One region of the Streptomyces armeniacus genome, then DNA from elsewhere that is predicted to be linked to it. Evidence: riboswitches for the same ligand, from Rfam matches in the RefSeq annotation. Region 1 holds a riboswitch; each other region holds the start of a gene.

The links. A riboswitch is a leader RNA that binds a small molecule or an ion and turns the genes downstream of it on or off. The one in region 1 is predicted to bind cyclic di-AMP.
Region 2: another riboswitch for cyclic di-AMP. It lies ahead of DVA86_RS12750 (M23 family metallopeptidase); the one in region 1 lies ahead of DVA86_RS12150 (LysM peptidoglycan-binding domain-containing protein).
Region 3: another riboswitch for cyclic di-AMP. It lies ahead of DVA86_RS19485 (transglycosylase family protein); the one in region 1 lies ahead of DVA86_RS12150 (LysM peptidoglycan-binding domain-containing protein).
Region 4: another riboswitch for cyclic di-AMP. It lies ahead of DVA86_RS20115 (LysM peptidoglycan-binding domain-containing protein); the one in region 1 lies ahead of DVA86_RS12150 (LysM peptidoglycan-binding domain-containing protein).

Annotation. Positions count from the first base shown of each region.
Region 1 is NZ_CP031320.1:2,786,334-2,791,356, forward strand. Features, by position in the region: gene DVA86_RS12145 (vWA domain-containing protein) at 1-193, shown strand, start outside; gene DVA86_RS12150 (LysM peptidoglycan-binding domain-containing protein) at 349-1,023, opposite strand; cyclic di-AMP (ydaO/yuaA leader) riboswitch at 1,027-1,197, opposite strand; gene DVA86_RS12155 (cation-translocating P-type ATPase) at 1,689-4,163, shown strand; gene DVA86_RS12160 (sensor histidine kinase) at 4,160-5,023, shown strand, end outside.
Region 2 is NZ_CP031320.1:2,941,101-2,946,123, forward strand. Features, by position in the region: gene DVA86_RS12740 (M16 family metallopeptidase) at 1-851, shown strand, start outside; gene DVA86_RS12745 (M16 family metallopeptidase) at 896-2,263, shown strand; cyclic di-AMP (ydaO/yuaA leader) riboswitch at 2,491-2,651, shown strand; gene DVA86_RS12750 (M23 family metallopeptidase) at 2,667-3,500, shown strand; gene DVA86_RS12755 (HPr family phosphocarrier protein) at 3,612-3,893, opposite strand; gene DVA86_RS12760 (bifunctional acetate--CoA ligase family protein/GNAT family N-acetyltransferase) at 3,989-5,023, shown strand, end outside.
Region 3 is NZ_CP031320.1:4,483,096-4,488,118, forward strand. Features, by position in the region: gene DVA86_RS19480 (response regulator) at 1-698, shown strand, start outside; cyclic di-AMP (ydaO/yuaA leader) riboswitch at 1,124-1,303, shown strand; gene DVA86_RS19485 (transglycosylase family protein) at 1,308-2,570, shown strand; gene DVA86_RS19490 (4'-phosphopantetheinyl transferase family protein) at 2,737-3,405, opposite strand; gene DVA86_RS19495 (metallophosphoesterase family protein) at 3,405-4,319, opposite strand; gene DVA86_RS19500 (hypothetical protein) at 4,552-5,016, shown strand; gene DVA86_RS19505 (alpha/beta hydrolase) at 5,013-5,023, shown strand, end outside.
Region 4 is NZ_CP031320.1:4,635,975-4,640,997, forward strand. Features, by position in the region: gene DVA86_RS20105 (serine/threonine-protein kinase) at 1-1,058, opposite strand, end outside; gene DVA86_RS20110 (serine/threonine-protein kinase) at 1,055-2,785, opposite strand; gene DVA86_RS20115 (LysM peptidoglycan-binding domain-containing protein) at 2,984-3,808, opposite strand; cyclic di-AMP (ydaO/yuaA leader) riboswitch at 3,813-4,003, opposite strand; gene DVA86_RS20120 (YciI family protein) at 4,679-5,023, shown strand, end outside.

The DNA of each region.
Region 1 (5,023 bases):
GGGCGCACCGACGCTGGGTCAGCTGGCCACGTACGCGCGGGACGCGGCCGCGGACTCCGAGGACAAGACTGTCTCGCAGCTCGCGGAGATCATCCGCCGTGCGGACGCGCTGGGCGGCCCCGAGGAGACCGCCGAACCGTACGCGGAGCCGTACGGAAACGACGGCGGCGACCACCCGTACGGCGTGCGCTGAGCGTGCCGCAGCCCGCGCCCCGGGGGAGGGCGCGGGCTGCGCGTTCAGCGACGCTCAAGGCGTTCCCGGTCCTGAGCGGGGCCGGGAATGCCCGGAGCGGTCAGGGCTTCAGAGAGCGGTCGGGGCTCGGAGAGCGGTCAGGGTTCCCGCCGTTCTCAGAGCTTGAGCTCCTGGCCCGGCAGGATCAGGTCCGCGTCGCCGCCGATGACGGACTTGTTGGCCTGGAAGATCTTCTGCCAGGTCGTGCCGTGCTCGTCGGCGATGCTGCCGAGGGTGTCGCCGGACCGCACCGTGTAGTCGCCGCCGGCGGACTTCTGCGGCTGCGGCTGGGCCTGCCGCGGCTTTTCCTGCTTCTCCTGCTTCTGCTGCGGCTGCTCGGCGGGCTGGGCCTGCCGCTGCTCGCCGCGGTCGGCACGCTCGCCGCCGTCGCCGTTCGGGCTGACGTTCGCGGACGGGCCGCCGGACGTCAGGCCGCCCTCGCCGGCGCAGGCCCAGGCACCCGGGCCCTGCATCGCGAGGAGCTTCTCGGCGACGGCTATCTGCTGCGACTTGGTGGCCTGGTCGGCACGCGGCGCGTACTGGGTGCCGCCCGCCGCGGCCCAGCTGGACTGCGAGAACTGCAGACCGCCGTAGTAGCCGTTGCCGGTGTTGATCTGCCAGTTGCCGCCCGACTCGCACTGGGCGACCTTCTCCCAGGTGTCCACGGACGCGGCCTGCGCGCCGGTCGCGGACATCAGCGGGATGGTGACGGCGGCGCCGGCGACACCCGCGAGGGTGGCGATGCGGGCGGCCTTGGAGGAGCGGTGACGGCCCTTACCTGAAAACAGCATGACTGACTTCCTCACCGACGCCTGCGAGGTGAGCTGTCGGGCTCGGACCGGTTGAGTGCCCGGCCGTACGCGGCCGCGTGACGCGGACTCGTACGGTTTCGCCCCTAGCCGCTCCCCGTTCGGGGCGCGGCGCTTACCTGGTTCCCCCGCTCCTGCCTACGGCGCTGACGCGACGGTTTCCCCCCGGCGACCGTCGGCAGGATTAGGCGTGACGGTCGCGGGTGCCCGCCGTGTGGCGAGCGGTGCGACCGTAAGCACACGGGTCCGGCACTGCCAAAAACCGGCATCCGAGATCAATATGGGCCTCTGGGACCCGGGAACAGGCGTCACCGCAGGTCGTGCCGTACGAGGGCGAATGCGACAGCAGGGACCCCGGGGACGGTTGCGGAGAGAAGCCTCACACCACAGGAGGAGGCGTCAAAGGCCGAACCCTGACGAAAGTTGAGGTTCATCGGCGCCTTTGGTGGCTGGTGGGTGATCGCTGCGCTGTTTAGGGTCGGGAGCGTTGGTATCGACGTACGGCGGCCGCGTGGCCGGCGCCGGCCGTCAGCCGTCGACCGTCAGCGCCTGGCCGTCGACCGTCGGCCTTCGGCCGTCAGGACCAACCGTCGGCCGTCGGGACCAGCGGCCGGCACGGACACCGCACGAGAGGGACGGGACCGGGAGTGGCTGAACAAGTGGACACGGTGGGCGAGGAGCCCGTCGCGGCGCCGGAGAGTCAGGACGCCACGGCTCCGGACCGGGCGCGGGCGGTGCAGGGTCTCACCGCGGCCGAGGTCGCCGAGCGGGTCGCCGCGGGACAGGTGAACGACGTGCCTGTCCGCTCCAGCCGGAGCATCAAGGAGATCGTCCGCGGCAATCTCTTCACCCGGATCAACGCCATCGTCGGCGTGCTCTTCGTCATCATCCTCGCGGTGGGCCCCGTCCAGGACGCCCTGTTCGGCGGGGTCATCCTCGCCAACACCCTGATCGGCGTGATCCAGGAGGTGCGCGCCAAGCGCACCCTGGACCAGCTGGCCATCGTCGGCGAGAGCCGGCCGACCGTGCGCCGCGACGGGGTCGCGGCGCCGGTCACCGCCGAACAGCTCGTGCTCGACGACATCGTCGAGCTGGGCCCGGGCGACAAGATCGCTGTGGACGGCACGCTGGTGGAGACGGCCGACCTGGAGGTCGACGAGTCGCTGCTCACCGGCGAGGCGGACCCCGTGGTCAAGCAGCCGGGGGACCCCGTCATGTCGGGCAGCTTCGTGGTGGCCGGCTCGGGCGCGTTCGCCGCCACCCGCGTCGGCCGCGACGCGTACGCCGCTCAACTTGCCGAGGAAGCGAGCAAGTTCACCCTGATCAGCTCCGAGCTGCGGGGCGGCATCAACACCATCCTGAAGTTCGTCACGTACGCGATCATCCCGGCCGGTATCGCGCTCATCATCAGCCAGCTCACCGTCGGCAAGGACGACATGCCGGAGGCCATCCGGCGGATGGTCGCCGGGCTGGTGCCGATGGTGCCCGAAGGGCTCGTCCTGCTCACCTCCGTGGCGTTCGCGGTGGGCGTGGTCCGGCTGGGCAAGAAGCGCTGCCTCGTCCAGGAGCTGCCCGCGATCGAAGGGCTGGCCCGGGTGGACGTCGTCTGCCTGGACAAGACCGGCACGCTCACCGAGACCGCGATGGACGTCTCCGAGATCCGGGCACTCGACCCGGACGCGCCCGCCGAAGCGGTGCTCGGAGTGCTCGGCTCGGCGGACGAACGGCCCAACTCCAGCATGCAGGCCATCATCGACGCGTATCCCGCGCCGGACGGCTGGACCGTGTGTGACAGCTCCCCGTTCTCCTCGGCCCGCCGCTGGAGCGGCGCCACCCTCAAGCCGCCCGGGCCCGACGGCGAGACCGCGACATGGTTGCTCGGCGCCCCCGACGCGCTGTTGCCCGCGGGACACCCGGTGCTCGAGCAGGTCGACGAACGGGGCGCGCTCGGGCTGCGCGTGCTGCTGCTCGTGCGCAGCACGGGCACGCTCCGCGAGGCGCTGGACCGGCCGCTGACGGAGGCGGAGGGAGTCACGCCCGCCGCCCTGGTCATCATCGAGCAGCGCATCCGCAAGGAAGCCCCCGCCACCCTGCGGTACTTCGCGGACCAGGGCGTCGCCGCCAAGGTGATCTCCGGTGACAACGCCCTCTCGGTCGGCGCGGTGGCCCGCGGCCTGGACTTCCCTGGCGCCGAACACCCCGTCGACGCCCGCACGCTGCCCGAGGACCCGGAGGAGCTGGCGGACATCGCCGAGCGCAACTCCGTCTTCGGACGCGTCGGACCGCAGCAGAAGCGGGCGCTCGTCCAGGCGCTCCAGTCCCGCGGCCACACCGTGGCGATGACCGGCGACGGCGTCAACGACGTGCTGGCGCTCAAGGACTCCGACATCGGGGTCGCCATGGGCGACGGCAGCCCGGCGACCCGCTCCGTCGCCCAACTCGTGCTGCTGGACAACAACTTCTCCGTGCTGCCCTCGGTGGTCGCGGAGGGCCGCCGGGTCATCGGCAACATCGAGCGGGTCGCGAACCTCTTCCTCACCAAGACCGTCTATTCGGTGCTGCTCGCCATCCTGGTCGTGGTGGCCCAGGTGCCCTACCCCTTCCTGCCCCGGCATCTCACCCTGATCGGCTCGCTCAGCATCGGCATCCCCGCGTTCTTCCTGGCGCTCGCGCCCAACGCCGAACGGGCCAGGACCGGTTTTGTGAAACGGGTGCTGCGCTTCGCCCTGCCGGGCGGACTGCTGGCGGCGGCGGCCACCTTCGGCTCGTATCTGTCCGCCCGCGGCACCTACGACGGCAACCTCGAAGCGGAGACCTCGGCCGCCACGCTGACGCTGTTCCTCGTGGCGCTGTGGGCGCTGGCGATCATCGCCCGCCCCTACACCTGGTGGCGGATCGGTCTCGTGCTCACCATGGCGGCGTCCTTCGGCGTCGTGCTGGTGGTGCCGTTCCTCCAGGAGTTCTTCCAGCTCGAGCTCGTCGGGGTGCGCGCCCCGTGGGTGGCCGTGGGCTTCGCCGCGGTGGCCGGGCTGCTGCTGGAGGCCGCCTGGGCGGTGCTGCGCCGGCGTACGGCGGCCGGTGACAAGGCGGATGACGACATGCGCGCGCGTTCGGAGCAGTGAACCCGGCGGCGCCCGGCGGTGGCGGCAGCCGCCGGGCCGCCCCGTCGGCCCGGGTACGGGCCTGGGCGCGGGCCGTGGTGACGCGCGGCAGCCGCCGGGAGTGGGCCGCGGACGCCGCGCTGTGGCTCGCCCTGTGTGTCCCCGTGGTGGTCGCCTACATCGCGGGGCCGCCCCGGGAGGGCCCGCCGCCGCTGTCGCCGTACCTGGGTGTTCCGCTGCTCGCCCTCGCGGTGCTGGTGAGCCGGGCGATGCCGCTGCTCTCGCTGTATGTCGCGGTGGCGCTGGCACTCACCTCGACCCCGGAGCTGTTCAGCGGATCGGCGAGTCCGGCGCTGCTCGCCACGGGCTATCTGGTGGGCCGCAGGATGCGGCAGGCGCAGCCGGCGTTCCTCTCGTTCGTGCTGATCGCCGCCTTCGGGCTGCTCGCCATGTGGCGGGAGGGGGAGCAGCTGTGGACCTGGTTCACGCTGGTCCTCACCCTCGTCTTCAACGTCGCGCTGCCCTGGCTGGTGGGCCGCTACGCACGGCAGCGCGCCGAACTGGTCGCGGCGGGCTGGGAGCTGGCCGAGCGGATGGAGCGCGAGCAGCGGCTCACCGCCGACCGCGTCCGGCTGCGGGAACGCTCGCGCATCGCCGGCGACATGCACGACTCGCTGGGCCACGAGCTGTCCCTGCTGGCGCTGCGCGCGGGCGCCCTGGAGGTTGCCCCCGACCTGGACGCGCACCACCGCACGGCCGCCGAGGAGTTGCGGGCGGCGGCCGTCACGGCGACGGAGACGCTGCACGACATCATCGGCGTGCTGCGGGAGGGGGACGGCGCGGCCGGCGGAGGGCAGCCGAACGACCGGCTGACAGGCGTG
Region 2 (5,023 bases), 150 kb from region 1:
CGCAGGCGTTCTTCCGTACGTACTACGCGCCCAACAACGCGGTCCTGTCCGTCGTCGGCGACATCGACCCGGAGCGCACGCTGGCCTGGATCGAGAAGTACTTCGGGTCCATCCCAGGCCACGAGGGCAAGCACCCGCCGCGCGACGGCACCCTGCCGGAGGTCATCGGCGAGGAGAAACGCGAGGTGCTGGAGGAGGACGTGCCGGCGCGCGCCGTGATGGCCGCGTACCGGCTGCCGCACGACGGCACTCGCGAGTGCGAGGCCGCCGACCTGGCGCTCACGGCGCTCGGCGGCGGCGAGTCGTCCCGGCTGCACAACAGGCTCGTACGGCGCGACCGCAGCGCCGTCGCCGCCGGGTTCGGGCTGCTGCGGCTGGCCGGGGCGCCGTCGCTGGGCTGGCTGGACGTCAAGGCGTCCGCCGAGGTGGACATCGCCGACATCGAGGCCGCGGTCGACGACGAGCTGGCCCGGTTCGCCGAGGAGGGCCCGAGCGCGGAGGAGCTGGAGCGCGCGCAGGCCCAGCTGGAGCGGGAGTGGCTGGACCGGCTGGCCACGGTCGGCGGCCGCGCCGACGAACTCTGCCGGTACGCCGTGCTGTTCGGTGACGCCCAGCTCGCCCTGAGCGCGGTGAAGCGGGTGCTGGAGATCACCCCGGAGGAGGTGCGGGACATCGCGCGGGCCCGGCTCCGCCCGGACAACCGGGCGGTGCTCGTGTACGAGCCGACCGCAGCCGAGGACACCGACACCGACGCCGACGAGACCGGTGCCGACCAGACCGACTACGAAGCCGCTGAGGGCGCAGCGCCCGCCGAGCAGCAGCAGACCGCAGCCGAGGAGACCGGCCAGTGAGCGACACCGCTTCTCCCGCGGGGACGACGCCCGCGGAGACCACGATGGACTTCCACCCCCGCCCGTCCGGGGGCGAGCCCACCCCCTGGGCGTTCCCGGCCCCCGAGCGCGGCACCCTGCCCAACGGCCTGACCGTGCTGCGCTGCCACCGACCCGGCCAGCAGGTCATCGCGGTCGACGTCAACCTGGTCGCGCCGCTCGACGCCGAGCCCGAGGGCCTGGACGGCGTCGCCACGATCATGGCCCGCGCGCTGTCGGAGGGCACCGACAAGCACGACGCCGAGGAGTTCGCCGCCGAACTGGAGCGCTGCGGCGCCACCTTGGACACGCACGCCGACCACCCCGGCGTACGGGTCTCGCTCGAGGTGCCCGCGTCCCGGCTGCCGCGTGCGCTGGGGCTGCTCGCCGACGCGCTGCGCGCTCCCGCCTTCCCGGAGGGCGAGGTGGAGCGGCTGGTGCAGAACCGGCTCGACGAGATCCCGCACGAGCTGGCGAACCCGGCCCGCCGCGCCGCCAAGGAGCTGTCCAGGGAGCTGTTCCCGGCGGACTCCCGGATCTCCCGGCCGCGCCTGGGCACCGCGGAGACCGTGGAGCGGATCGACGCGGCGGCCGTCCGCGCGTTCTATGCCGCACACGTGCGGCCCGCGACGGCCACCGCCGTCGTCGTCGGCGATCTGACCGGCGTCGAGCTGGACCAGGCGCTGGCCGACACGCTCGGCGCGTGGACCGGTTCGGCGGCCGAGCCGCGGCAGGCGCCGCCCATCACGGCCGACGACCGGGGCCGCGTGGTGATCGTCGACCGGCCCGGCTCCGTGCAGACGCAGCTGCTGATCGGCCGTATCGGCGCCGACCGGCACGACAGCGTGTGGCCCGCGCAGGTCGTCGGCACGTACTGCCTGGGCGGCACCCTCACCTCCCGGCTGGACCGCGTGCTCCGCGAGGAGAAGGGCTACACGTACGGCGTCCGCGCCTTCGCACAGGTGCTGCGCTCCGCGCCGGACGGCTCCGGCGCGGCGATGCTCGCCATCAGCGGCTCCGTCGCCACGGACGTCACGGGCCCGGCGCTGGGCGACTTGTGGCAGGTGCTGCGTACGCTCGCCGCGGACGGGCTGACCGACGAGGAGCGCGACGCCGCCGTGCAGAACCTGGTGGGCGTCGCGCCGCTCAAGTACGAGACGGCGGCGGCCGTCGCGGACACCCTGGCCGACCAGGTGGAGCAGCACCTGCCGGACGACTTCCAGGCGCAGACGTATCTGCGGCTCGCCCAGACCGGCACCGTCGAGGCGACGGCGGCGGCCGTCAGCGCCTTCCCGGAGGACCGGCTGGTCACGATCCTGGTCGGGGACGCGGAGCAGATCGCCGGCCCCGTACGGGAGTTGGGCATCGGCGAGGTGACGGTCGTCACGGGTTAGCCGAAACGCGCGTGCGCTGCACGTAAGAGCGGTGCCCCCGGGGATCTGAGCGATTCCCGGGGGCGAACCGAGCAAACAGACGGGCGCCCTTTTGTCTGATTCCTCTGTGATGTACGAGCTGCGCTGTGGCGTGCGCGACAAATAGCCGGATCTGCTTGGTGGTTGGGAGACCTCCCGCTTAGCGTCGGTCCGGCTGTCCGTCAGAAGTGTCCGCAACCGCGGCCGACGTACAGCCATCGCCGAGTCCCCCACGGCGCGAGCCAGGGGAGCCGGGGACCCAACCACGAAGTCCCTGGGGTGAATCGGGCGGCCTCGCACGAGGCGGCCCGTAGGAGACCTTCCTGCTCCGAACCCGTCAGCTAACCCGGTAGGCGAGAAGGAAGGAAAGGAGCACGCCGTCAGCATGGCGTTCACCCGTGCCACGGGCCGGCACCGCCGGCCCACCCGCGCCAACCGTACGAGCGCGAACCTCGCCGGCATCGCCGGCCTCGCCACCGTCGGCGTCATGAGCTCGTTCGCTTCCCCCGCCGGAGCCGCCGCGTCCGGGCAGCCCCAGGTGCAGGACACCGCGGACACCGGGCTGACCCAGACCGTCGTTCTGGGCGATTCCCTCGCCGACTCCCTCACGGAGCAGGCCAGCAGCCAGTCCAGCGCCGCCGAGCAGGCGGCCGCCGAGGCGCAGGCGAAGGCGCGCGCGAAGGCCGCGGCCGAGGCGAAGAAGAAGGCCGAGGCCGAGGCCAGGAAGAAGGCCGCCGAGAAGGCGGAGAAGGCCCGTGAGGCCGAGGAGCAGCGTGCGGCCCGCGCGGCGGAGGCCAAGCGCGCCGCGATCAGCGGCTACGTCTCGCCGATCGAGGGCTCGTACGTCTCGACGCCGTACGGCGCCGGCGGCGGCATGTGGTCCTCCGGCACCCACACCGGCGTGGACTTCCACGCGTCGTCCGGCACCTCCGTACGGTCCGTCGCCGCGGGCGAGGTCGTCGAGGCGGGCTGGGGCGGCGCGTACGGCAACAACGTCGTGGTCAAGCACTCCGACGGCACGTACACGCAGTACGGTCACCTGTCGTCCGTCGAGGTGTCGGTGGGCCAGAGCGTGACCTCGGGCGAGCAGATCGGCCTGTCGGGCAACACCGGCAACAGCAACGGGCCGCACCTGCACTTCGAGGCCCGCAGCGGCCCCGACTACGGCTCGGACATCGACCCGGTGTCGTATCTGCGGCAGCACGGCGTCAGCCTCTGAGCACCAGCGCCACCAGCGCACGTGAACAGCCCCGGCCGAAACGGCCGGGGCTGTCCCATGTCGCGGGTGCGGCGCCCCGGTGCGGGCGCCGCGCTCAGTCGGACTCCGGGCTCAGACCGTCTCCGGCAGCTCGTCCAGGCCCTCGGAGACCAGCTTCGCCAGCCGGTCGAGCGCGTCCTCGGCGCCGTCCGTCTCGGAGGCCAGCACGATCTCGTCGCCGCCCTCGGCGCCCAGACCCAGGACGCCGAGCATCGAGGCGGCGTTGACGGGGTCGCCGTCGCCCTTGCGCACGGTCACCGGGACGCCCGCGGCGGCGGCCGAACGGCAGAAGATGGCGGCGGGGCGGGCGTGCAGGCCCTCGGCCCAGCCGACGGAGACGCGGCGCTCAACCATGGTGTAACCCTTCAGATCGTTCCTGTTGTCTAGACCAGTCTCGCACGGTGCGCGCGAGCGCCGACAACACCGGGCCCGCTCGTTACCCTGACCCCATGCGAACCGAGGCGGAGCGCGCCTACCCCACGCACTGGGAGGCGGATGTCGTCCTGCGCGACGGCGGCACCGCACGCGTACGGCCCATCGCGCCGGACGACGCGGACCGGCTCGTCGCCTTCTACGAGATGGTCTCGGACGAGTCGAAGTACTACCGCTTCTTCGCCCCGTACCCGCGGCTCTCCGACCGCGACGTACGCCGCTTCACGCACCACGACTACGACGACCGGGTCGGCCTCGCGGCCACGGTGGGCGGCGAGTTCATCGCGACCGTCCGCTACGACCGCGTCGACGCCGAGGGCCGCCCCGCCACCTCTCCCGCGGACGTGGCCGAGGTCGCCTTCCTCGTACGCGACGACCATCAGGGCCGCGGCGTGGCCTCCGCGATGCTGGAGCACATCGCGGCCGTGGCCCGCGAGCGCGGCATCCGGCGCTTCATCGCCGAGGTGCTGCCCGCGAACGCCCGGATGATCAAGGTCTTCACCGACGCCGGCTACTCCGCGCACCGCAGCTTCGAGGACGGCGCGGTCCGGCTCACCCTCGACCTGGAGCCCACCGAGCAGTCCCTCGCCGTCATGCACGGCCGCGAGCAGCGTGCGGAGGGCCGCTCCGTACAGCGCCTGCTGGCCCCCGCCTCCGTCGCCGTCATCGGCGCCAGCCGCACCCCCGGCGGCGCGGGCCGCTCGGTGCTGGACAGCCTCCGCGACGCCGGGTTCACCGGCCGTACGTACGCCGTGAACGCGGCGCTGAGCGGCGCCGCCGAGCTCGCGGGCGTCCCCGCGTACCCCCGCGTCGGGGACCTGCCCGAGACGGTCGACCTGGCGGTCGTCGCCGTCCCCGCCGCGCGGGTGCCCGAGGTCGCCGCCGACTGCGGCGAGCGCGGCGTGCAGGGACTGGTCGTGCTGTCCGCGGAGTTCACGCGGGAGGCGCAGCGCGACCTCGTACGACAGGCACGCGCGTACGGGATGCGGGTCATCGGCCCGAACGCCCTCGGGGTGGTCAACACGCACCCGGACGTACGGCTGAACGCGACG
Region 3 (5,023 bases), 1.7 Mb from region 1:
CACACGGGGTCGACGTCCTGGTGGTGACGGCCGCACGGGACGTGGAGACCGTACGGGGCGCACTGCGCGGCGGCGCCGTGCACTACATCGTCAAGCCCTTCGAGGGCGGCACCCTGCGGGAACGGCTGCTGCAGTACGCGCACAGGCGGCAGGAGCTGGCGGACCTGGGCGCGGCGAACCAGGCGGACCTGGACCGGGTCTTCGGCGGCGGTGGCCGTGGCGGTGGCGGTGGCGGTGGCGGTGGCGGTGGCGGTGGCGGTGGCGGTGGCAACGGAAGGGGTGTCCGTACGGGCGCGGGCCGCGCGGCCTCCGCGGGCGACCGCACGGAGGGCGCACCGGGCGGGGGCGGCACGTACGGCGGGGCGTACGGCGGTGGGCCGCGCGGCGGCGGACAGCGCGCCGCGACGGCGGCACCCAGCCTGCCCAAGGGGCTCACCGCGCAGACGGCGGCGCTCGTACGGCGCACCCTGGACGGCTGCCCGGAAGGACTCTCGGCCTCCGAGTGCGCCGAACGCAGCGGCCTCTCCCGGGTCAGCGCCCGCCGCTACCTCGAGCACTTCGTCGCTACCGGACGCGCCGAGGTGACACTCCGCTACGGCACGACGGGGCGCCCCGAGCGCCGTTATCACGCCACCCCACCGCCGGGGCACGCGGGGGGCGTTGCGGGGGCGGCCGACCCGGACCAAGGCAGACAGTGACGTACGGAAGCGGCTAACTCCCGACATTCACCGAGACTTGGCGAGCAACTTGAGCCGCATATCCCCTAAGAGCAATAAGTCCGTTTCAGTCGTTTCGGCGTGAATGAGACCGTCTGCGATGCGGCGTGACGTGACTAACAGAACCGCCCCCGGCAATACGTCACTCACCGCACGGCAATGCCTTACGTCCGGTCAACTCTCCTGGCATGCGGCCCTTTTGGCGTTGCCACAGCAAAGATCGAAGCTAACGGAGAGGTAACGGCCCGCAGCACACCGTGTATACGGGGCCCCTCGAATTCCCGGAGCCGGGCATGGGTAAACGAACGCTCCTTGCCGGGACGAATTGGTTGTGTTTTCGTTTCGAATCCCGCCGCAACTTACGCGGCGGGCCTCGCCGGGACGCCTAGTCCTGCCGCCCGGTGGAGGAGCCAACGTCACCGAACGGCAGGAGCGGGGGACCCAGGTAAGTGCCGGCCGTGCGCCACAGCACCGGACGGCTTGGGGTGAAGTCACGCGGACAGTGTGGCCACAACACACTCGTGCGTGACCGGGCAACTCCAGCCCGAACCCGACAGCTCACCTCGCAGGCGTAGGAGAGGAAGCACCACTATGTCTGCACGCGGACGTCACCGCCGCCCCCGCACCCAGCGCATCGCGCGCGCCACCCTCGCCCTCACGGCGGGCGGCGCGGGCATCGCCCTGCCCCTCATGGGCGCGGGCAACGCGAACGCCGCCTCGGTGGACACCTGGGAGAAGGTCGCCCAGTGCGAGTCCACCGGGGACTGGAGCATCAACACCGGCAACGGGTACTACGGCGGCCTGCAGTTCAGCCAGAGCACGTGGGAGTCCTTCGGCGGCACCGAGTACGCGGCGACCGCCGACCAGGCCACCAAGGAGCAGCAGATAGCCATCGCCGAGAAGGTGCTGGCCGAGCAGGGCCCGGGCGCCTGGCCGAACTGCGGCCCGAAGGCCGGTCTCTCGCAGAACAGCGGCGACCCCGACATCGACCCGTCGGGCCAGGGCGGCCAGGCGCAGGCGAAGCCCGAGGCCAAGGCCGAGCCCAAGGCCGAGCCGAAGAGCCAGCCCAAGGCCGAGGCCCCGGCCGCCGGCGCGGACAAGCGCGACGACGCGCCCGCCGCCGACCGGAGCAAGCGCGACGCCAAGCCCACCGACTACACGGTGAAGTCCGGCGACACCCTCTTCAAGATCGCCAAGTCGCAGGGCGTCGCGGGCGGCTGGGAGCGCGTCTACGAGGGCAACCGCGAGGTCATCGGCGACGACCCCGACCTGATCTACCCCGACCAGCGGCTCTCCCTGGACGGTTCGGGCGCGACCAAGTCCCACGCCTCCCGCTCCGAGGCCCGCCCCGAGGCCCCGGCGCCGCAGCCCAAGCAGGAGTCGAAGCCGGCGCCCAAGCCGGAGTCGAACGGTGGCGAGAAGGCCGCCGACTCCGCCGACAGCAACAAGGGCGGCTTCCAGAAGCCGGTCGACGCGCCCGCCAGCACCCCGTACGGCGCCTCCGGCGGCAGCTGGTCCAGCGGCAGCCACACCGGCGTCGACTTCTCCGCCTCCAGCGGCACCCCGGTGAAGGCCGTCACCAGCGGCACCGTGGTCTCCGCCGGCTGGGGCGGCGCGTACGGCAACGAGGTCGTCGTCAAGCACTCCGACGGCCGGTACAGCCAGTACGGCCACCTCTCCTCGCTGTCCGTCTCCGCCGGCCAGACCGTCGGCGCGGGCGACCAGCTCGGCCTCTCCGGCTCGACCGGCAACAGCACCGGCCCGCACCTGCACTTCGAGATCCGTACGGGTCCGGACTACGGCTCGGACATCGACCCGCTGGCCTACCTCCGCGCCAACGGCGTCTCGGTCTGACCGAAGGCCCCACCCGGCAAGCCCAAGAGGGCGCCGCCCCCGAATGGGGACGGCGCCCTCTGCGCATACCAGCGCCCACCCCATCCCGCCGCCACGGCGCGCGACCCGCACAGCGAGGGTCCGGCGGAATACGCGACCGGCCGGAAGCGGCACGTGCGGCGAAGACCTACCGCGGCAGATGGATACCCGTCACGATCAGCCCGTCCCGTACGAGCCAGCGGCCCGAGAAGCCGCGCATGTGCGTGCCGCCGATCAACGGCGCGGGCACCAGGAAGCGCGCCTCAAAGGTCCGTTCGGATTCGTCGACCTCGATTTCCGCTTCCACGAAGTCGAGTTCGATTCCCGTCTGCGGATACCACGTTTTGAAAACGCTCTCCTTCGCACTGAACAGCAGCCGGTCCCAGTGCACTTCGGGCCGGCGTGCGGAAAGCGCGCTCACCCATTTCTGTTCGGACGGAAGCGAGATCGCTTCCAGGACGCCGTCCGGCACGGGCCCGTTCGGTTCGGCGTCGATGCCGATCGCCAGGGATCGGGACGCGCGGGACACGACCGCCGCGCGGTAGCCCTCGCAGTGGGTCATGCTGCCGACGATGCCGTCGGGCCACTGCGGCGCCCCGCGCTTGCCGGGCAGCAGCGGCGCGGGCGGCAGCCCGAGCCGCCCCAACGCGGCGCGCGCGCACGCCCGTACGGTCGTGAACTCCCGCCGCCGCTGCGCCACCGCCTTCGCGATGACCTCGGCTTCCTCCGGGTACAGGGCGGCACCGGGGCCGCCGCGCGACGTGTCGTCGTACGCCTCTTCGGCGAGGACGATGGAGGGCAGTATCTCCTCGATCATCAGCGGCCCTGCCCCGCGGCACCAGCCGACCCGGCGGACGCTCCCGCAGCGGAAGACCCGCCCGCGGAAGACCCGCCCGCGGACGGCTCCGGCAGGATCTGCCGGAGCGGCGTACGGGGCGGCCGCGGCCGCCACTCGCGCGGGTAGCCGACGGACACCTCCTCGAACCGCACCCCGTCGTGCCAGGTGACGCGCGGGATGTGCAGGTGCCCGTAGACGACGGCGGCGGCACGGAAGCGCGTGTGCCAGTCGGCCGTCAGCTCGGTGCCGCACCACTGCGCGAACTCCGGATACCGCAGCACCCGCGTGGGCTCGCGCACCAGCGGATAGTGGTTGAGCAGCACCGTGCGGTGCGCGGGGTCGATCCCCTCCAGCCGCTCCGTGGTCGCGGCGACCCGCGCGCGGCACCAGGCGTCCCGGCTCGGGTACGGGTCTGGGTGCAGCAGATACTCGTCCGTGCACACGACCCCCGCGTCGTGCGCGACGCGCAGCGACTCCTCCTTGGTGAAGGTGCCGGGGGCGCGGAACGAGTAGTCGTACCCGACGAACAGCGGAACCACCGTGACGGGCTCGTCCCCGCCCTCCCACACCGGGTACGGGTCCTCGGGCGTCACGACCCCCAGCTCGCGGCAGAGCTCCACCAGCCGCAGATACCGCTTCTCACCGCGCAGCTCCACCGTGTCCTGGGGATGGGTCCACAACTCGTGGTTGCCCGGCGTCCAGATCACCTTCGCGAAGCGGGAACTCAGCAGCCCCAGCGCCCACTCGATGTCCTCGAACTTCTCCGCGACATCGCCCGGCAGCAGCAGCCAGTCCTGGTCCGAACCGGGCCGCAGGCCCTCCGCGACGGCGCGGTTCTCCTTGTACGCCACGTGCAGATCGCTGACAGCCAGCAGTCTTCCCGACGACGACACGTACAGCCTCCCCCTGTTGCCCCCGCGCGGCGCACTGCCTCGCACCGCGCGCACGACGGCCCAGCGTACCCACCCACGACGACACCCCGCCCCCACGCCCACCCCGTACGACACCGGCACCCAACTCCCGTACGCCCGCCCTGAGTACGGGCACTCATGCCGCCGCTGACAGTCTCCGCTACCGTCGATGCCCGTACGTGAACGCTCACACTACGTAACGAGGGGGGGCTTCGTGGCCTGGGAGCAGCAGTGGGCGCAGCTGGTGGAAGACGCCTCGCGCGACTCCGGCTTGAAGCTGGCCAGCGCCGGCGACGAGCCGGGTTGGGCATCGGCTCCGGGCGGCATGCGGTCTGACAAGAAGGCATGGAGCACGGCGGCGACAAATGTGGGCTCTCTCAAGAAGGGCATCGACAAAGGCCTGGGCGATCTCGCGGAGGGCCAGGCAGGGCTCGGTGAGGGGAGCGTCACTGGTGGTCAGACCCAGAGCGGTGCCGCGCAGAGGGAGTTGTACACGTCCTGGAAGCAGTACCTCGGCAAGGTGAGCGGACGGTGCGCCGTGCTCCAGGACCGGCTCGAGAAGGCCGGGAATGATCACTACAAGAACGACCAGGCGACCAAGCGAGCGTTCGACGGCCTGAACGATCGGTACGAGGACACCCCGGCCATCGGCGGCCAAGACGGGAGCCGGTGGCCGTGAACTTCGC
Region 4 (5,023 bases), 1.8 Mb from region 1:
GGCTTTTGCTTCGACTCGGGCTTCGGCTCGGGCTGCCGCTGTCGCTGCGGCGGGTGTGCCGGCTGCGGTGGCACCGGCCCTGGCTGTGGCGGCGTGGCCGCGGTCTGTGTGGGGGCGGCGGCCATGGCGTCCGTACGGGAGGGGCCCGTGACCAGGGTCCGGTCCGGGTCGCCGAGCAGCCGGTCGACGTCCGCCCGCTGGGCGGCGATCATCCGGTGTACGGCGTACGGCCACGGCTGCCCGGCGTGCCCGCGTGCGCCGATGAGTTCCAGCAGTTGCGCCGGAGTGGGGCGGGCCGCGGGGTCCTTGGCCAGGCAGGGCTCGATGATCCGGCGCAGCGGCGGCGGCACGGCCGCCAGGCCGGGCTCCGCGTGTACGACGTTGTACAGCGCCTGCGCGGCCGAGGCGCCCGCGAACGGGCTGCGGCCCGTGACGGCCAGCACCAGCACGGAGCCGAGGGAGAACACATCGCCGGCCGGGGTGAGTTCGCGGCCTTCGGCCTGTTCCGGCGACATGAAGGCGGGTGAGCCGATCACCCGGTCCGGCTGCGTCAGCGCGGTCGCGCCCGCGCCTTCGGCGACCCGGACGATGCCGAAGTCGATGACGCGGACGCCGTCCTCGGCCAGCAGCACGTTCTCGGGCTTGAGGTCCCGGTGGATGAGGCCCGCCCGGTGGATCTCGGCCAGCGCCGCGGCGAGACCCGCGGCGAGGTGGCGTACGGGCTCCTCGGGCAGCACGCCGGCCGTCTCCACCGCGGCGCCCAGCGAGGGACCGCAGACGAACGCCGAGGCGAGCCAGGGGGTGGGCGCGTCGGGGTCGGCGTCGAGGACCGGTGCCGTGTAGGCGCCGGACACCTTCCGGGAGGCGGCCACTTCCCGCCGGAACCGCGCACGGAACCCGTCGTCCGCGGCGAGCCGCGCGTGCACCTGCTTGACCGCGACGATCCGCCCGTCCGGCGCGCTGCCGAGAAGCACCCGGCCCATGCCGCCCCTGCCGAGCTCGGCGTGCAGGCGGTACGGTCCCGCCGCGGTGGGTTCGGATTCGCTCAGCGGCTTCATTCCGGCACCGCCCGCAGGGCGTCCTTCGCGACGGACGTGCTCAGGTCCTCGCACTTGCCGCGGGGGTGGCTGCTGCCCTGTACGGACACGAGCGTGAGCACGTTGACGTCCCGGACCACCAGCACGCAGCTCGCGTCGCTCCTGGGCTCGGTGCGCCAGACCGCCTCGTCCCCGGCTCCGATGTCGCCGCGCTCGTAGTAGTCGAGGTGATTGCCCATCTCGTACGCGGACTTGGCCTGTTCCGCTCCGGTCTCGCCGCCCGGCCGGGTCCTGTAGAGGTCGTACGTGACGGTGATCCGGTCGCCCGAGCGGGAGTTCCACACGCAGAAGCTCTCCAGGTACTTCGGCCCCTTCGCGCCCGTCTCCGTGAAGCCGTCCTGCTCGCTGACGCCTTCCCCGGCCGGGGCGCCGAACTCCGGCGGCATGTGCGTGATGTCGGGGGCGCCGCTGGTGTCGGACGTGTGGGCCGGTTCGCAGGCCGGCAGGGACCGCGTGTACTTGTCGCGGACCTTCGCCAGCGGTGTCGTCCCCGGCGTCGGTGTGCTCTTGTCCGGCCGTGGCTCCGTACCGGACGCGGCTGGCTCCTTCCCGCCGCCGTCGTCCGGCAGTACGAGCGCCGCCGTCACCGCGACGACCGCCACGACAGCAGCGGCGGCGGCCAGCCACGCGGTCCGCCCGCGGCGCGGCGACCCGGGCTTCGCGCCGGGCGGGACGACGGGCGTTGGGACTGCAGGTGGTGCGGCAGGCGGTGCGGAAGGCGGGGCAGCGGCCGGCGGGACGGCCGGCCGTGGAGGAGACGCGGCGGGGGCCGGAGTGGGCACGGTTCCGGCGGGCGGGGCGGCTGAGCCGACGGCCCGTTCCACCCCGGCCCGCTGCTCGGCGGTGAGCCGGTGCACCGCCTCCGGCCAGGGCCGTGCCGTCGGTGTGACGGTGCCGACACGGCTCAGCAGCTCCTGCGGCGAGGGACGGTCCGCCTCGTCCTTGGCGAGGCACGGCGCGATGAGCTCGTACAGCTCCGGCGGCACGGCGCTCAGGTCCGGCTCCTCGTGCGCGACCTTGTAGAGGACGCCCGGCACCGAGGCGCCGTGGAATGGCGGGGTGCCGGTGCAGGCCACGGTCAGCGTGGCGCCGAGGGAGAACATGTCGCTGGCGGCGGACAGCGGCCGCCCGTACACCTGCTCGGGCGACATGAACGGGGGCGAGCCCAACACGGCTCCGGTGTGTGTGAGCTTGGTCTGCCCTTCGGCGGCCCGCGCGATCCCGAAGTCGATGACCCGTACGCCGTCCTCGGCCAGCAGCACGTTGGACGGCTTGAGGTCACGGTGGATCAGGCCCGCCCGGTGTACGTCGGCCAGCGCCCGGGCGAGGCCCGCCGCCAACTGCCGTACGGACTCCACGGGCAGCACCCCTGCGGCGCCGAGGGCGTGGCTCAGCGAGGGGCCCGGGACGAACGCCGAGGCGAGCCAGGGGGTGGGCGCGTCGGGGTCGGCGTCGAGGACCGGTGCCGTGTAGGCGCCGGACACCTTCCGGGAGGCGGCCACCTCCCGCCGGAACCGGGCCCGGAAGCCCTCGTCCTCGGCCAGGTCGGCGTGTACCTGCTTGACGGCGACCAGCCGCCCGTCGGGCGCGACGCCGAGCAGCACCCTGCCCATACCGCCCTCGCCCAGGACCGCGACGGTCCGGAACGGCCCTGTGTGCTGCGGACCTGATGGCCCGAGAAGCTCCATTGTCGTCCTGTCCCCTCCCGGTCGAGCGGACAGCATAGAGCCGCGAGTTGTCCGTACGGCTACCAGGGTGTGCACGATGCACACGGGTCCTCGACCGGGACCCGGCCGCGGAACGCGATCCGCCCCGCGGCGCTGTGCCGCGGGGCGGATCGGGGGCCCGGTACTTCCGGCCGCCGCCGGAAGTGGAGCCGGAAGGGATCAGTACGGGCCGTTGACGTTGTCGATCGAACCGTACGTCTGCGCCGCGTAGTTGCACGCGGCCACGATGTTCGCGACCGGGTCGCGCTGGTCGTTGGCCGTGCCCTCGACGTGGAACGCGTCGAACGTCGGCTTGATGACCTGCAGCAGACCGATGGACGGCGTGCCGTTCTGGGCGTTGATGTCCCAGTTGTTGGAGACGTTCGGGTCGCCGCCGGACTCCCGCATGATGTTGCGGTGGATCCCGTCGTAGCTGCCCGGGATGCCTTCCTTCTCCATGATGGCGAGCGCCTCGTTGATCCAGCCGTCCAGGTTGGTCGACTGGGTCTTGTACACGCCGCCGGACTTCTTCGCGGCGGCCTGGTCGGCGTTGGCGCCGCCCTGGGCCTTGCCGGGCGCGGCGCTCTTCTCGGCGCCGCCGGAGGAGGCGTCGAGGGTCAGCTGCTGGCCGGGCACGATCAGGTCCGGGTTGCCGCCGATGGTGTCGCGGTTGGCCTCGTAGACGGCGTTCCAGCCGCCCTCGACGCCGTGGTCGGTGGCGATGCGGTGCAGGGTGTCGCCGCTGGCGACTGTGTACGAGTCCGACTTGCCGGACTTCTTCCCCTGCGACTGCGGGTCGGTCTCGGACTGGGCGGCGCCGGCGTGTGCCGGTGCCTGTGCCGGGGCCTGAGCCTTGGCGGAAGCGGGCGCGGGAGCCGCGTGAGCGGTACCCGTCAGAACGGGTGCGGCAATTCCCGCGCCACCGGCGGCAAGCACGATGGAAAGGCGGGAAATGCGGCGGGCATTGAGCGTTATACGCGGACGACGATGGCGGCCACGAGACATGGGGGTGTCCTCTCCTGGCGCCTGCGAGGTGAGCTGTCGGATTCGGGCTGGAGTGGCCCGGCCATATCTCCCGTAAACCCTTGTGTGGGCAGGGTGTTGGAGGCATGGCTTCACCCCTAGCCGGGCCGCTGAGCTGCGGCACGGCACTTACCTGGTTCCCCCGCTCCTGCCGAGTGACTGGTGCGCTATTTCCCTCGCCGGGCGGCAGGATTCGGCGCCCCGGTCCGGGACTCCCGCCGGTCATAGGGGTCGGGAGCGAGGGTCACACAAGCACATCGGATTGTGCGGGACAAGCCGCCGGATTCGGATGCCGAGGCCCACTGTGCACGCATCGGTTAATTCGTCCACGCTGCGCATTGGATCATTTTCTGAGCGTGAGAGGGGCGAATGGGAGGGTGTTTCGAATTGGCCCCGGAATTCCGCGACTTGGCGAGGTGCCCGGGAGAACGGCCGACGGGCGCTCGGCCCCGATGTGACTCCGGACACAGGGAGTTCGGCAAAACGACCAAATCACCCTATTGCGGGGATACGTTGACGATTTCCCTTGAAGGGAGGGGATTGGCCGGCAGTGCTGTCGGGGCATATCGCCCGTTTCCACCCGATGGGCGGACTTGCTGCCCACCCACCCTCCGGGAGCGCGTACGGGCCGGGGGCCCGTCCCCTTCGCGCCGGGTTCCGTTCCGCCGTGGCCGGGTCCCGTTCCCCCCGCCGGCGGAACGGCTCCCTCCGTACAGACGGCACGGCGCGCGGCCCGGTTGCGAGAGATTCGCGGATTTTTTCCGGCGTGGATGTCGAGACAGCGGGTCCGGCGCCGATGTCTCCTGTGAGAGGCACCCCGCCCCGGGGAGCCCAGGCACAAGGAGTCCAGTGATGAAGTACATGCTGATGGTCCTCGGCCGGCAGGCGGACTACGACGCGATGAGCGGCGGCACCCCCGAGAAGGGCGCCGCGTGGACCGAGGCCGACCTCAAGGCGATGTTCGACTTCATGGGCGCGCTCAACAACGACCTCGCCGAGTCCGGCGAGCTCGTCGACGCGCAGGGTCTGACGGCGCCCTCCGAGGCCCGCCTCGTCAGCGCCACGCGCGACGGCCAGCCCGTCATCTCCGACGGCCCCTACGGCGAGACCAAGGAGGTGCTCGCCGGGTACTGGGTCCTCGACTGCGCGAGCATCGACCGCGCGACCGAGATCGCCGCCCGCGTCGCCACCTGTCCG